2 regions of the Pantoea sp. F_5 genome follow, and region 1 is predicted to be linked to the other one. Evidence: predicted binding sites of a transcription regulator. Region 1 holds the regulator's gene; the other holds the start of a gene.
What was found. The regulator PurR, encoded in region 1, represses purine synthesis genes. The targets are predictions, from matches to a motif close to CANGCAAACGTTTGCNTG.
Positions count from the first base shown of each region.

Region 1 (3,508 bases):
ATCTGGCGCTGAATTTTTTCTACAGTACTCATAATTGCCTTCCTTAATTCGTTACTTCGTGTTTGTTTATTGTAGCGACTTCGCAGCGTGACTGAAAACGAGATTTTACCGCTGTCCGATTAAATCGCCATCATTGTTAAGTTCCGCTTCCGGACGCCTGAACGCCTGATTATTAACAGCGGGTAACAGTTTAATAATTCGTAATAATTTCGTTGATATAAGACGCTGAAAATGTTCATTTTCAGCGCGATTGCGTAGATTGCAAAGATTAATATTAAAAGGCATTACAGTTTTTAAAAGAACTGAACTAGAATGGCCTGGGCACTGATCCTGGATCAGATTAATCTCAACTTTGTCGCGGTGCGTAGTGGCCCTGACAACTTAACTAATCAACGGACTATGCGTTTAATCATTACGCTTTTCATGCTGGCCTTTGCGCAACTGTTTTTCAACGTCGCTGCTGCTTCCCCGCACGCGCCGGTGAACGTGAGTACGCATAAAGCAGAAAAAAAGAGCGCGCGCGACGATGAGCGCCGCAAGCGTCGCCAGGTAAAAACGGTGACCAAAAAAACTCGCCTCAGCCCTGTTCAAAAACTTAAAACGAAAAAACAGAAAAAAGTCGAACTCACTGCTCAACAGACGCCAGCTAAGAAGACCTCGCTTAAAACCGCCCGTATCAGCAAAAATAAAGAAAAAAAACGCTATGGTCATCAGCGCCTGCTGAAAACCGCTGAGGTCACCACCAGCGAACCTGGCACGATTAAAATGAGCAAATCTCACCGTCAGCGCTACCAGAAAGCGCGCGAAACCGCGATGACTAAGCTGATGGGACAGCTGGGTAAACCTTATCTGTGGGGCGGCACCTCACCACATACTGGTTTCGATTGCAGCGGTCTGGTCTGGTATGCCTATAAAGATCTGGTGAAGTTCAAGATCCCGCGTACCGCTAACGAGATGTATCACCTGCGTGACGCTGCGCCAATCAAGCGTGAATCGCTGGAGAAAGGCGATCTGGTCTTCTTCCGCATTAACGGCCGCGGTACTGCGGATCACGTCGGCGTTTACCTGGGCAATGGCAAGTTTATTCAGTCGCCACGTACCGGCAAAGATATTCAGATCAGTGCATTAGGGGAAGACTACTGGCAGCGCCACTATATTGGTGCGCGTCGTGTGATGACGCCGAAAAACATTCGCTGATCAGCACTACAGTTCGAAAAAAGCCGGGATAATCCCGGCTTTTTTATTAGTGCAGAATGGCAGTAAAACTAAAGGCCACAATCATCAGCAGACAGCCGACAGTAGTCATCAAAGCCAGTTTCAAATCAGTACTCATTACCTGCTCCTTAGTCACACACTTTGTAGGGATATGGCATTTTCCCACATGACCTGGTAAAAATCTCGTTTTATCCGTTCAGCCTTGTTAGAATCCCGCCTTTGTTGCGCAACGCGCGCAACCCTGATTCCGTTTGCGCATCTTTTCAGGCGTTTTTTCTCCGCCAGCAGCCTGTTTACCGGCCAGAAAAACCGTATTTTTGCGGAAAATTCCCTGAGAAGACGCAAACGTTTAACATTACGCTTATCATAGAGTTAGGTAAGCAATGGAGTCCGATTTTCATGGCAACAATTAAAGATGTGGCGAAACGCGCTGGCGTCTCAACGACCACCGTTTCGCACGTCATCAATAAAACCCGCTTTGTCGCTGAAGAGACGCGCGAGGCGGTCTGGCAGGCAATTAAAGAATTGCACTACTCGCCGAGCGCTGTCGCGCGCAGCCTGAAAGTAAACCACACCAGGACGCTGGGTCTGCTTGCCACGTCCAGCGAAGCGCCCTATTTCGCTGAAATTATTGAGGCGGTTGAAAATCACTGTTTTGATAAAGGTTATACGCTGATTCTGGGGAATGCGCATAACGACCTGCAAAAACAGCGCGCCTACCTCAGCATGATGGCGCAGAAGCGCGTCGATGGCCTGCTGGTGATGTGCTCTGAGTATCCGGACGATCTGCTGCAGATGCTGGAAGAGAACCGCAATATCCCGATGGTGGTGATGGACTGGGGCGAATCGCGCGCAGACTTCACCGACACGGTCCTGGATAATGCTTTCCAGGGTGGCTATCTGGCGGGACGCTATCTGATTGAACGTGGACACCGTGATATTGGTGCGATTCCCGGTCAGATGGAGCGTAACACCGGCGGCGGACGTCATGCCGGCTTCCTGAAGGCGCTGGAAGAAGCGGGTATTCAGCCACGCGCGGAGTGGATTGTGCAGGGTGACTTTGAGCCGGAGTCGGGCTATCAGGCGATGCAGCAGATCCTGTCGCAAAAGCAGCGCCCGACCGCCGTGTTCTGCGGCGGCGACATCATGGCGATGGGGGCCATTTGCGCCGCCGACGAAATGGGTCTGCGCGTGCCGCAGGATATTTCGGTTATCGGTTATGATAATGTGCGCAACGCACGCTATTTCGCCCCTGCCCTGACCACGGTGCATCAGCCTAAAGCCCAGTTGGGTGAGAAGGCGCTGGATATGCTGCTCGACCGCATTACCAGTAAGCGCGAAGTGTCACAAACGATTGAGGTCCATCCGACGTTGATTGAGCGGCGTTCAGTAGCTGATGGTCCGTTCCGCGACTATCGCCGCTAATCCTCGCTTAACCACTCCTGATTAAGCGTTCGCGCATCACCCAGATAGCTGAGCAACCAGCCTGTCGCCGGTGATGCGCGATCCTCTGCCCAGCTAACGCAACAGGGACTGTCCGGAAATGCCACCGGCAGCGTCAGCTCCACCAGCTCGCCAGTGTCGAGCAGTGGCCTTGCCAGATGACCCGGCACCATCGCCACGCACAAGCCCGCCTGCACGCACTCCAGTCCGGTTTGCCACTCCGGCACCACCAGCCTGCGCTGGTTATCCAGCGTCCATGTCATTCGACGCGGTAGTGCGCGTGATGTATCTTCCAGTACCAGGGACGGCCAGCTACGCAGCGTGTCGTCATCTATCTTGCTCGCCTGCGTCAGAGGATGATCGGGCGCGACCACGCAGCGCCAGTTGAGCGTACCCATATCACGAAACGCAAACCGTCCCCCCACCGGAATCGCCTGCGTGGCACCAATTGCGACTTCCACCCGGCCATCGGCCAGTGCATCCCAGACACCGTTAAACACTTCGTAGCTGATGATCAGTTCCATATCGGGGAAGTGGCGATAGAAATCTTTGGCCAGCTGTCGGGTACGCTGAGGTTTGGCAATACGGTCAACAGCAATGCTGAGCTGCCCGCGCCAGCCGTTGGCCAGCTGCTGACACTGCCGCCGTGTGGCAAGCATTTTTTTGATGACGCTGCGCCCTTCCCGGACAAAATGCTCCCCTGCAGGCGTCAGCACCACTTCACGATGCTGGCGTTCGAACAGCGGCACCGCCAGCCAGTTCTCCAGCTGACGCACTGTATAGCTGATGGCAGAAGGTACCCGATGCAGCTCCTGCGCGGCTGCGCTGAAGCTGCCTCCGCGGGCAACCG
Region 1 covers NZ_VWUO01000002.1:456,422-459,929, reverse strand. Annotated here, with positions in the region: gene F3I44_RS04665 (Grx4 family monothiol glutaredoxin) at 1-35, opposite strand, end outside; gene F3I44_RS04660 (C40 family peptidase) at 400-1,197, shown strand; gene F3I44_RS04655 (YnhF family membrane protein) at 1,244-1,333, opposite strand; gene purR (HTH-type transcriptional repressor PurR) at 1,615-2,640, shown strand; gene punR (DNA-binding transcriptional activator PunR) at 2,637-3,508, opposite strand, start outside.

Region 2 (3,508 bases), on a different contig from region 1:
TTGCCTGGATTAATGCCCAGCAGGATGCGATGGAAGCGGTGACGCAAATCTGGACGTTGCGCCAGAGCATTCTCAAGCTGACAGGAGAAGGCGATTGGGGACTGGATTCGCTGCGCCTGTTGCCGGGTGCCGGTCGGCTGCGATCGTCACTCTATCCCGACATTCAGGTGGTGTGTGATGCGGAACCCATGCTGGTCTGGTCGTGTGCGCTGTCGTCTGCGACCCAGCGGCTGTACCTGTGGGAGATGGATAACGCTTTTGAATGGCGTGCATTACGCGAAATCGAGATGGGTAAACCCAACATCGGGCCTCATGCCCTTCGGCTGACCAGTCTGCCCCGCGAGCGCAATCTGCATCCTGAAATGTAAAAAGCCGCAACCGGTGGGTTGCGGCTCTGAGTGCGCTTAGTGCGCGTCGATAAAGACAATCTTCAGCACAAACAGCAGCGCAACAATCACCACGCAGGGGCTGATCTCACGCCAGCGGCCGGTGCCGAGTTTCATGACACAGTAAGCAATGAACCCCAGCGCAATCCCCTCGGTGATGGAAAAGCTGAACGGCATCATGGCGGCGGTGACAAATGCCGGAACGGATTCGGTTAAATCATCCCAGCGCACCCGCGCCAGGCTGGCTGTCATTAATACACCCACGTAAATCAGCGCGCCCGCGGCGGCATAAGATGGCACCATGGCGGCCAGCGGTGACAGGAAGGTCACCAGCAGGAACAGCAGGCCGGAGACTACAGCCATCAGGCCGGTGCGGCCACCAATCGCCACGCCTGAGGTGCTCTCGATATAGGCGGTCACCGATGACGTGCCTGCCAGCGCGCCGCTCACGGAACTGATGCTGTCGACATAAAGCGCCTGCTGCATCCGCGGGAAGGTGCCGGTTTCATCGGTCAGTCCCGCTTTGTCGGTGACGCCAATCAGCGTGCCGGACGAGTCGAACAGATTGACCAGCATAAAGGAGAAGATGACGCCCGCCATGCCAATGTTAAACGCGCCTTTGATATCGACCTGACCGACCACCGAAGTAATCGAAGGCGGCGCTGAAAACAGACCAACAAACTTCACGTCGCCCAGCATCCAGCCAATAGCGGTGGTGATCACCATCGAGATCAGCACCGCCGCGTGGATATTACGTGATGCCAGAATGGCGATAATAAAGAAGCCCAGTGCGCCCAGCAGCACGCTGTGCGAGGTCAGATTACCCACCGCCACCAGGGTATCGGGATTTGGCACGATAATACCGGCATTCTTCAGCCCCATCATGGCGATAAACAGACCGATACCGGCGGTAATGCCAACGCGCAGGCTCAGCGGGATATTGGCAATCATCCAGTAGCGAACCCGCAGCAGGGTCAGGATCAGCAGGCCGACCGCACCCCAGAAGATCGCGCCCATACCGACCTGCCACGAATAACCCATCGCCCCGACGACGACAAAGGCGAAGAAGGCGTTCAGCCCCATTGCAGGGGCCAGCGCTACCGGCAGATTGGCAAACAGTCCCATCAGAATGCTGCCGAAGGCGGCAATCAGACAGGTGGTCACAAACACCGCCTGGGTATCCATACCGGCGACGCCGAGGATCTGCGGGTTGACGAAGACGATATAGACCATCGTCAGAAAGGTGGTGATACCCGCGATCACTTCAGTGCGCACCGTGGTGCCATGTTCCTGCAGCCTGAAGATGCGCTGCAAAACGCCTTGCTTGCTCATGCCATCCATCCAGAAGAAAAAATCATCGGCGCGTATCCTGGCGATTTTACCGGGGCAATACAATGATTTTTCGCAACCGATTGCCAGTCTCGCAATCTGCGCTGAGTGCGGTAGAGTGTGGAGCACACCCCTGAATCGAAGGATAGAGTCTGATGTCAGTAGAATGCGTCTTTTTTGATTGCGATGGCACGCTGGTGGACAGTGAGTTGCTCTGCACCCAGGCCTACGTCAACACTTTTGCCCGTTATGGTCTGGCGCTGTCGCTGCAGCAGATGTTTGAAAAGTATAAGGGCGTCAAACTCTACGACATCATTCGTGACGTGGGCGACGCGCATCAGGTGTCGCTGCCGATGGAAGAGGTGGAGACCGCCTATCGCGCGGAGGTCGCGCGACTGTTTGATCTGCAACTGAAACCGATCTCAGGCGCAAAAGCGCTGGTTGAGCAGATCAAAGTGCCGATGTGCGTGGTCTCAAACGGGACGGTAAAAAAGATGCAGCACTCGCTGGGCTTAACCGGCATGCTGCCGCTGTTTGCCGAACACCTCTATAGCGGTTATGACATTCTGCACTGGAAGCCCGATCCGGAGCTGATGTATCACGCGGCGGAACAGATGCAGGTGCCGATTGAGCGCTGCATTCTGGTGGATGACTCCGAAGCGGGCGCCCGCGCCGGTATTGCCGCCGGGATCCCCGTCTACTACTACTGTGCTGATCCGCACAACCCTGAACTGGACCATCCGCTGGTGACGCGCTTCGACGACATGGCGCAGCTACCTGCGTTGTGGCGCGCCCGTGGCTGGGATCTGGTGTAGCGTGGACCAGGTATGACGCATACCGTCTGGTTTTTAACCCTGCCTGGCGTCATGGTGCTGGATCTGACCGGTCCGGCCGAGACGCTGAAGCTGGCAGGCGATCGCTTTTCGCTGCGCTACATTGGCCCGCAGCCGGAGGTGGTCTGCTCCACCGGTATGACTATTGGCAGCATCGAACCCTTGCCGGAGCAGTTGCCCGCCGGGAGCCTGCTGGTGGTGCCGGGCGTCTATGACTCGCAGATCTGTTATGCCACACCGCAGGCTGCAGAAGCACGCGACTGGCTGATGCGGCAGCACGCCGCGCTGCGCGCGCAGACCTTTATGCTGGTCTGCGTCTGCTCGGGTGCGTTGCTGGCAGCGCAGGCGGGTATGCTCGATGACGTGCCCTGCACCACCCATCATGATGTCATTGCCCGTCTGAAAGCGGCCGCCCCGCGTGCACGGGTGCAGGAGAACCGGGTATTTGTCGGGCATGAGAATATCTGGACCAGCGCGGGCATCACGGCGGGGATCGACCTGGCGCTGCATCTGGTGAATCAGCTCTGCGATACGCCTGCCGCGCTGGCCGTGGCAAGGGAAATGGTGGTCTGGTTCCGCCGCGCCGGTGACGACCCACAGCTTTCACCCTGGCTGCGTTACCGCAACCACCTGCATCCGGCCATTCATCGGGCGCAGGATCTGATGATTGCCCATCCTGAACACGGCTGGACGCTGACCGAGCTGGCCGGGCGCGTCCACGTCAGCAGCCGTCATCTGGCGCGGCTGTTTCGTCAGCATCTGGGGATCAGCGTGCGGGAATACCATGAGCAGCTGCGGGTTGGCGTGGCGCGCCAGCGTCAGCAGCAGGGTGAATCCGCTGAGAAAGCGGCGCTGGCGGCGGGGTTTTCATCGGCGCGCCAGCTGCGACGCGCCCGCCAGCGGGAAAACGATCAGCTGACGAAGTGACGGGTATCGACGCGTTTCAGCGCCATCCCCAGC
Region 2 covers NZ_VWUO01000014.1:86,939-90,446, forward strand. Annotated here, with positions in the region: gene F3I44_RS17800 (4'-phosphopantetheinyl transferase superfamily protein) at 1-368, shown strand, start outside; gene F3I44_RS17805 (NCS2 family permease) at 405-1,718, opposite strand; gene yieH (6-phosphogluconate phosphatase) at 1,871-2,530, shown strand; gene F3I44_RS17820 (GlxA family transcriptional regulator) at 2,543-3,475, shown strand; gene F3I44_RS17825 (acyltransferase) at 3,460-3,508, opposite strand, start outside.
Region 2: the regulator PurR is predicted to act here: its motif matches at 1,788-1,805, upstream of F3I44_RS17805 (NCS2 family permease).